Regions from separate parts of the Variovorax sp. BGA-UO-ETr-C22 genome, predicted to be linked through region 1. Evidence: predicted binding sites of a transcription regulator. Region 1 holds the regulator's gene; the other holds the start of a gene.

Region 1 (4,514 bases):
AGCACCATGCCGAACAGCGTGAGCACGTTGATCGAATAGCCGAAGGCCGCCAGCACGCCGAAGGTGCCCAGCAGCACCACCGGCACGGTGATCGCGGGGATCACCGTGGCGCGCCAGTTCTGCAGGAAGAGGAACATCACGACCACCACCAGCGCGATGGCCTCCAGCAGCGTCCGGATGACCGACTGGATCGAGATCTTGACGAAGCGGGTCGTGTCTTCCGCGTAGGCCACGCGCAGGCCCGCAGGCAGCGAGCGCTCAAGCTCGGCGATGCGCGCCTTCACCGCGCGGGCGGTGGTCAGCGCGTTGGCGCCGGGCGCCAGCATCACGGCCGAGCCCGCGGCCGGGTGGCCGTTCAGGCGCGTGGTCTCGGCATACGACTCGCTGCCGATTTCCACCCGCGCCACGTCGCCCAGCCGCACCACGGCACCGTCGGCCTGCGTCTTGAGCACGATGGCCTTGAACTGGTCGGGCGTCTGCAGCCGCGACATCGCGGTGACGGTGGCGTTCAGGTGCTGCGTCGGCGCCGACGGCCGCGCGCCGATCTCGCCCACCGACACTTGCGTGTTCTGCGCGGTGATGGCGGCCGTGACGTCGGACGGCATCAGCTGGTAGCTGGCCAGCCGGTGCGGGTCGAGCCAGATGCGCATGGCGTACGCCGCGCCGAAGGCCTGCACCGAACCCACGCCGTCGACGCGGCTGATCGGGTCGCGCAGGTTGCTGGCCATCCAGTCGGCGATGTCGGTGTCGGTGCGCTGGCCGGTCTCGTCGTAGAGCGCCACGATCAGCAGGAAGTTGTTCTGCGACTTGGCGACCGTCACGCCCTGCTGCTGCACCGCCTGCGGCAGCCGGCTGGTGGCCTGGCTGACCTTGTTCTGCACCTGCACCTGCGCGGTGTCGGGGTCGATGCCCTGGCGGAAAGTGACGTTGATCTCGGCCCAGCCGGCGGCGCTGCTGGTCGACTTGAAGTACATCAGGCCGTCGATGCCCTTGAGTTGCTGCTCGAGCACCTGCGTCACGCTGTTTTCCACCGCCTGCGCCGAGGCGCCGGGGTAGTTGGCCGACACGACCACGGTCGGCGGCGCGATGTCCGGGTACTGCGACACCGGCAGCGTGCGAATGGCCACGCCGCCGGCCAGCATGATGAGGATGGCGATGACCCAGGCGAAGACGGGCCGCTGGATGAAGAAATGAGCGATCACGGGAGGTTGTCGCTTCTCATTAGTCGGCCGGAGAAGGCGCAGCAGCGGACGATGCGCCCGCCGTGGACACCGGCACCGGCTTCACTTTTTCGCCGGGGCGCGCGCGCTGCAGGCCGTCGACCACCAGGCGGTCGCCCTCGCGCAGGCCCCGGGTCACGACCCAATGCTCGCCCTCGGTGCTGCGCACTTCGAGCGCGCGCAGCTCGACCTTGTTGTCGGCCGCCACCACCAGCGCGGTCGGCTCGCCCTTCTCGTTGCGGGCCACGCCGCGCTGCGGCGCCAGGATGGCCTGGCGCTCCACGCCGGACTCAACCTGCGCGCGCACGTACATGCCGGGCAGCAGCAGCCCTTGCGGGTTCGGAAATTCCGCGCGCAGCGTGACCGAACCGGTGGCCTCGTCGACGGCCACTTCGGAGAACTTCAGCGTGCCGGCATGCGGGTACGGCAAGCCGTCTTCCATGCGCAGGCTGACCTGGGTGCTGGCCGGCGCCATGTCACCCGAGATGAACCGGCGCTTGAGCTTCGTCAACGCCAGGCTCGACTGCACCACGTCGACGTAGATCGGGTCGAGCCGCTGGATCGTGGCCAGTGCCATCGCCTGGCCCGGCGCCACGAGCGCGCCTTCGGTCACGGCGGAGCGGCCGATGCGTCCCGCGATGGGCGCGGTGATGCGCGTGAAGTCGAGGTTGATGCGTGCCGCCTTCACGGCCGCCTGCGCGGCCTTCACGCCGGCTTGCGCCTGCACCAGCGCCGCCTGCGCCTCTTCGTGTTCCTGCCTGCTCACGGCGTTGGCCTTGACCAGTTCGCCGAAGCGATCGGCCTTGCCGCGCAGGCTGGCGATGGTGGCCTGCGACGTGGCCAGCGCGGCCTGCGCCTGCTCGTGCGCGGCCTCGAACGGGCCGGGCTCGATCTCGTACAGCACCTGGCCCGCGCGGACCATGCCGCCCTCTTCGAACAGTCGCTTGCGCACGATGCCGTTGACCTGTGGCCTCACCTCGGAGACGCGGTAGGCGGCCGTGCGGCCCGCGAGCTCGGTGTGCACAGCCACGTCGCTGGCGTGCAGCGCCACCACGCCGACTTCGGGCGGCGCGTCATCGGTGGTGGAAGCCTGCTTGGCGCCGCATGCAGCGAGCGCGAGCAGGGACATCGGAAGCAGGAGCTTGAAAAGCGGGGTCATGGCCATCGGGAATCGCAGTGCGGCGTGCGCAGGGATCACCCGGCTCGTTACATTTGCACTCAAATGGTGCATTCTGCCTTCGATGTTGCGTTGCAACCTGAAGGAATCCTGTGTTTGCCGTAGGTGAAATCGGCGGCGGCCGCTAACCTCGCTCGCGCCCTCGCGGCTGCAAAGAAAAAGGCCGCGCAATGCGGCCTTCATCGGAGTGTCTACAGAGGGGGAATGTGTGGTGGTAGGCCGTGAGTGGCTTGAACACTCGACCAACGGATTATGAGTCCGCTGCTCTAACCAACTGAGCTAACGGCCCACGCGGGCCCGATTCTATGCGCCGCGCGCAGCCGCTTACTTGCGGTGGCTCAGCGCGTTGCTCACCAGCCGCGACGTGATGTCGACGATCTGGATCATGCGGTCGTACGGCATGCGGGTCGGGCCGATCACGCCCAGCGTGCCCACCACCTGGCCGTCGACCTCGTAGTTGGCGCTGACGATGGACAGCTCTTCGAAGGGCACGACCTGGCTTTCGCCGCCGATGAAGATGCGCACGCCCTCGGCCTTGCTCGACACGTCGAGCAGCCGCATCAGCTGCGCCTTCTCTTCAAAAAGATCGAAGGCACGCCGCAGCTGCCCCATGTCACTGGAAAAATCGGTCACCGACAGCAGGTTGCGCTCGCCGGAAATCACGACGTCGTCGGCCTGCGCATCGGTGAGCACTTCGGAGCTGACCTGCACCGCGGCCTGCATCAGCGCGGCAATTTCACCGCGCAGCTTCTCGACCTCGGACTGCAGGCGGTCGCGCACCTGCTCGATCGTCAGGCCCGCGAAGTGCGCGTTGATGTAGTTCGAGGCTTCCACCAGCTGCGACTGTGAGTAGTCGGATTCCGGGAAGATCACGCGGTTCTGCACATCGCCGTCGGGCGAGACGATGATCACCAGCAGCCGCCGCTCCGACAGGCGCAAGAATTCGATCTGCTTGAACACCGAGACGCGCCGCGGCGCCATCACGACGCCCACGAACTGCGACAGGTTCGACAACAGGTGCGCGGCGTTGGCGATCACCTTCTGCGGCTGGTCGGCCGCCAGGCTCGGCGTGCTCATCTGCTCGCGCTGCGCGGTCAGCATGGTGTCGACGAAGAGCCGGTAGCCGCGCGTGGTCGGCACGCGTCCGGCCGAGGTGTGGGGGCTGGCAATGAGCCCCAGCGCCTCGAGGTCGGACATCACGTTGCGGATGGTCGCGGGCGAGAGATCCAGCCCCGCCGAACGCGAGAGCGTGCGCGATCCGACGGGTTGCCCATCGGCGATGTAACGCTCGACCAGCGTCTTCAACAGCAACTTGGCACGGTCGTCCAGCATTGCAAGATTTTAGTGTTGTAATTTGTGAGCTATGACCTCACGCTTTCGTCACGTCGCCCTGATCGGCAAATACCAGGCTTCCGGCGCCCGGGCGCAGGCCGATGCGCGCGACGGCGTGATGGAGGGCATCGGCGCCTTCCTCGAATCGCAGGGTTGCACGGTGTTCGTGGAGCGTTCGTCCTGCGAGGACACCGACGCCCCGCCGCACCCGCGCTACCAGGCACTGTCGGTCGAAGAAATCGGCCAGCGCTGCGACCTCGGCCTCGTGGTCGGCGGTGACGGCACCATGCTCGGCATCGGCCGGCAGCTCGCGTGCTACGGCATCCCGCTGATCGGCATCAACCGCGGGCGGCTGGGCTTCATCACCGACATCCCGCTGGACAACTACCAGGCCACGCTGATCCCGATGCTGGCCGGCGAATACGAAGAAGACCACCGCAGCCTGATGCACGCACAGGTGCTTCGCGACGAGGCCGTGGTGTTCGACGCGCTCGCGATGAACGACGTGGTGGTCAACCGCGGCGCCACCTCGGGCATGGTCGAGATGCGCGTGTCGGTGGGCCGCCATTTCGTGGCCAACCAGCGCGCCGACGGGCTGATCATCGCGTCGCCCACGGGCTCGACGGCCTATGCGCTGTCGGCCGGCGGGCCGCTGTTGCATCCGGCGGTGCCGGGCTGGGTGATGGTGCCGATCGCACCGCACACGCTGTCCAACCGCCCCGTGCTGCTGCCCGATGCCGACGAGATCGTGATCGAACTGGTGAGCGGTCGCGACGCCAGCGCCA
Region 2 (4,514 bases), 400 kb from region 1:
ACGCTGCGCCTGCCGGCCGACATGCCTTTGCGTGAAGTCGCGCTGGTGGGGGGCGGTGCGCGCAGTGTGTGGTGGGGGCAGTTGCTGGCCGACATCTTCCAGGTGCCGCTGACGCTGTATGCGGGCAGCGAAACGGGCGGGGCGCTCGGTGCGGCGCGGCTGGCGTGGCTGGCCGATGGGGGCGAGGTCGCCGAGGTGTGCACGCTGCCGCCGGTGAAGCAGACGCTGACGCCATCATCCGAAGGCGCTGGCGCACACAAGACGCGGCATGCGCGCTTCCAGGTGCTCTACATGGCGCTGCGCGACCAGTTCCGCTGAACCTTCCGCACAAAGAAAAAGGGCCGCTTGCGCGGCCCTTTTTACTTTGGTGAGCAGAGCTCAGCCGGGCATTACATGCCCATGCCGCCCATGCCGCCCATGCCACCCATGTCGGGCATGCCGCCGCCGCCGGCGCCGGACTCGTCCTTGGGTGCGTCAGCAACCATGGCTTCGGTCGTCAGCAGCAGCGAGGACACCGAAGCGGCGTTCTGCAGTGCGGTGCGGGTGACCTTCGTCGGGTCCAGGATGCCCAGCTCGAGCATGTCGCCGTACGTGTCGTTCGCAGCGTTGAAGCCGTAGTTGCCCTTGCCGGCCAGCACAGCGTTCACCACCACCGAGGCTTCGCCGCCGGCGTTGTTCACGATTTCGCGCAGGGGGGCTTCGATGGCCTTCAGCACCAGCTTGATGCCGGCTTCCTGGTCAGCGTTGTCGCCCTTGACCGACTCGCCCACGGCTTGCTTGGCACGCAGCAGTGCCACGCCGCCGCCAGCCACAACGCCTTCTTCCACTGCAGCGCGGGTGGCGTGCAGGGCGTCTTCGACGCGAGCCTTCTTTTCCTTCATTTCGACTTCGGTGGCAGCGCCAACCTTGATCACTGCCACGCCGCCGGCCAGCTTGGCCACGCGCTCTTGCAGCTTTTCACGGTCGTAGTCGCTGGTCGCTTCTTCGATCTGAACGCGAACTTGCTTCACGCGGGCTTCGATGTCACCAGCAGCGCCAGCGCCGTCGATGATGATCGTGTTTTCCTTGCCCACTTCGATGCGCTTGGCTTGACCCAGGTCGGCCAGCGTCACCTTTTCGAGCGTCAGGCCCACTTCTTCAGCGATGACCTTGCCGCCCGTCAGGATGGCGATGTCTTCCAGCATGGCCTTGCGGCGGTCGCCGAAGCCAGGTGCCTTCACAGCCACGACCTTCAGGATGCCGCGGATCGTGTTCACGACCAGGGTCGCCAGGGCTTCGCCTTCGACTTCTTCGGCAATGATCAGCAGCGGACGGCCCGCCTTGGCGACTTGCTCCAGCACCGGCAGCAGGTCACGGATGTTGCTGATCTTCTTGTCGAACAGCAGCACGAAGGGGTTGTCGAGCAGCGCCGATTGCTTCTCGGGGTTGTTGATGAAGTAGGGCGACAGGTAGCCGCGGTCGAACTGCATGCCTTCGACGACGTCGAGTTCGCTGTCCAGCGACTTGCCGTCTTCCACGGTGATCACGCCTTCCTTGCCGACCTTGTCCATCGCGTCAGCGATGAGCTTGCCGATGGTTTCGTCGCTGTTGGCCGAGATGGAGCCGACTTGCGCGATTTCCTTGGAGGTGGTGGTGGGCTTGGAAGCCTTCTTCAGCTCAGCGACCAGGGCCGTGACAGCCTTGTCGATGCCGCGCTTCAGGTCCATCGGGTTCATGCCGGCAGCCACCAGCTTGAAACCTTCGCGAACGATGGCTTGGGCCAGGACCGTGGCGGTCGTGGTGCCGTCACCAGCGTTGTCGCTGGTCTTGGAGGCCACTTCCTTCACGAGCTGGGCGCCCATGTTCTGCAGCTTGTCCTTGAGTTCGATTTCCTTGGCCACGGACACACCGTCCTTGGTCACGGTGGGGGCGCCGAACGAACGCTCGAGCACCACGTTGCGGCCCTTGGGGCCCAGGGTCACTTTGACTGCGTTGGCCAGGATGTTGACACCCTCGACCATGCGTGCGCGGGCTTCTCCGCCGAAGACTACGTCTTTTGCTGCCATGATGAATTAACTCCGAATGGATTGAATTTGGATGAGATCGAAAGGGAGGAGAAGAATTACTTCTCGACGACTGCGAACAGGTCGTCTTCCTTCATCACGAGCAGTTCGTCGCCATCGACCTTGACGGTCTGGCCGCTGTACTTGCCGAACAGGACGCGGTCGCCGACCTTGACGGTCAGTGCGGCCAGTTCGCCCTTGTCGTTGCGCTTGCCCGGGCCCACGGCCAGGACTTCGCCCTGATCGGGCTTTTCGGCGGCTGCGTCGGGGATGACGATGCCGGAGGCGGTCTTGGTTTCGCTGTCAACACGCTTGACGATCACGCGATCGGCCAAAGGACGAAGTTTCATTGCATCTCCTGGAAGGGTAAGAAACGGGTTTGTTTGTGGTCGGGCGCCGGAGAAACCGGCGACCTGTCGACTGGATGGGAGGGCTGTTAGCACTCGTCAGCAGCGAGTGCTAATCATAAGGGCATTCGATGACCTTTCAAGGGCGGCGCCCTTGCCGCCGTTTGGCACCGCCGTGCTTTTCCGGGGAAACACCGGGTGGCCGGGTGCCTTCGGTCGTGGAGCTTTGAGGTATTTTGCCCGGACAAAATAAGGCCGTGCCCATGTCGCCGATGCACGTAGGTCGCGCGCGCAGATTGCTTTTTTGTAATCCGGGTGATCGGTGGTGGATGGGCTTGGCTTCCTAGAGTCGCGGCATCCCGGCAACCTCCAAGGACACCATGACACACACCTTCCGCAACACCGTCTTCGCCGCAGGAGCCGCACTGGCCGCTGCCGGCGCCTTTGCTTCGGGCACCCATGCAGGTGGCCACGGCCACGGCCACGATGCCGAAGCCGCCGTCGGCAAGCCCGGCGTGGCCGCCAAGGTGACGCGCACGGTCCAGGTCGACATGACGGACTCGATGCGCTTCACGCCGGCGGACATCAAGGTCAAGCAGGGGGAGACGGTGCGCTTCGTCGTCAAGAACTCCGGCGTCCTGAAGCACGAGCTCGTGCTCGGGACCGAGAAGGCGCTGCTGGCGCACTACGAGGCCATGAAGAAGAACCCGGAGATGGAGCACGCCGATCCGAACATGGTCACGCTGGCCGCGGGCAAGACCGGCGAGATCGTCTGGCAGTTCACCCAGGCCGGCAAGGTCGACTTCGGCTGCCTGCAACCGGGCCACTACGACGCCGGAATGAAGGGCGCGGTGCTGGTGGGCAAGGCCGGCAAGTGAGCGTGATGCGCGCGCGTCTTTCACGCGCCGGCCGCCATGCCGGCGCTTTTTCTTCCAGGGGATCGCGCGACAGGGCTTGACCTTCACATCGTGTCAACCTGGACACTGATCGCTTCCCCCTCAAGGGCTTCCCCCTTTCCTGTCGGAGAACGCGAATGAACGACACGTCCACCAGGCACGCAGGACACCCCCCCGGTCATCACGACCACCACGATCACCACGCATCGCACGGGCATGCGCCCGCGGACCCTGCGCAGCCCGCCGCGCAAGGCACGGTCTACACCTGCCCCATGCACCCGGAGATCCGGCAGGACCACCCGGGCAACTGCCCCAAGTGCGGCATGACGCTGGAGCCCGAGATGCCGACCCTCGACGAGGGCGAAGACCCCGAGCTGAAAGACTTCAAGCGGCGCTTCTTCTGGACACTGCCGCTCAGCGTTGTCGTCACCGTGCTCGCCATGGCCGGCCACCGCCTGCAGTGGTTCGAGATGGGCACGCAAAGCTGGATCGAGCTCGTGCTCAGCATGCCGATCGTGCTGTGGGCCGGGTGGCCGTTCTTTGTGCGCGCGGTGCAGTCGGTGGCGAACCGCAGCCCGAACATGTGGACCCTGATCGGCCTGGGCACGGCCGCCGCCTTTGTCTACAGCGTCGTGGCCACGGTGGCGCCCGGCGTGTTCCCCGCATCGTTCGTGTCGATGGGGCGCGTGTCGGTCTACTTCGAGGCGGCCGCGGTGATCATCTCGCTCACCTTGCTGGGCCAGATCCTTGAGCTCAAGGCGCGCTCGCAAACCTCCGCGGCCATCAAGTCGCTGCTGGGGCTCGCGCCCAAGACGGCGCGCCGGATCGGCGCCGACGGCACCGAGGAAGACGTGCCCATCGGCCATGTGCATGTCGGCGACAAGCTGCGCGTGCGCCCCGGAGAGAAGGTGCCGGTGGACGGCGTGGTGATCGAAGGCGGCAGCGCGGTCGACGAGTCGATGCTCACCGGCGAACCGCTGCCCGTGACCAAGCGCGTGGGCGACAAGCTCATCGGCGCGACGCTCAACACCAACGGCGCCCTCGTCATGCAATCGGAAAAGGTCGGCTCGCAGACCGTGCTCGCGAGCATCGTGCAGATGGTCGCGCAGGCCCAGCGCTCGCGCGCGCCGATGCAGCGGATGGCCGACCAGGTCGCCGGCTACTTCGTGATGACGGTGATCGCCATCGCGGTGCTGACCTTCTTCGCCTGGGGGTTCTTCGGGCCGCAG

Evidence for each region. Region 1 encodes HrcA, which represses chaperone genes, less so after heat shock. Its sites were predicted from a motif close to TTAGCACTCNNNNNNNNNGAGTGCTAA; they were not measured.
Region 2: a site for HrcA is predicted at 2,479-2,505, ahead of AC57B8_RS15775 (co-chaperone GroES). Genes of this name have one in related genera too.

The regions. Positions count from the first base shown of each region.
Region 1 covers NZ_JCAQPA010000010.1:905,054-909,567, forward strand. Annotated here, with positions in the region: gene AC57B8_RS17660 (efflux RND transporter permease subunit) at 1-1,202, opposite strand, end outside; gene AC57B8_RS17665 (efflux RND transporter periplasmic adaptor subunit) at 1,222-2,349, opposite strand; tRNA gene AC57B8_RS17670 (tRNA-Ile) at 2,610-2,686, opposite strand; gene hrcA (heat-inducible transcriptional repressor HrcA) at 2,722-3,729, opposite strand; gene AC57B8_RS17680 (NAD kinase) at 3,761-4,514, shown strand, end outside.
Region 2 covers NZ_JCAQPA010000010.1:504,873-509,386, forward strand. Annotated here, with positions in the region: gene xylB (xylulokinase) at 1-318, shown strand, start outside; gene groL (chaperonin GroEL) at 390-2,045, opposite strand; gene AC57B8_RS15775 (co-chaperone GroES) at 2,102-2,392, opposite strand; gene AC57B8_RS15780 (plastocyanin/azurin family copper-binding protein) at 2,770-3,267, shown strand; gene AC57B8_RS15785 (copper-transporting P-type ATPase) at 3,423-4,514, shown strand, end outside.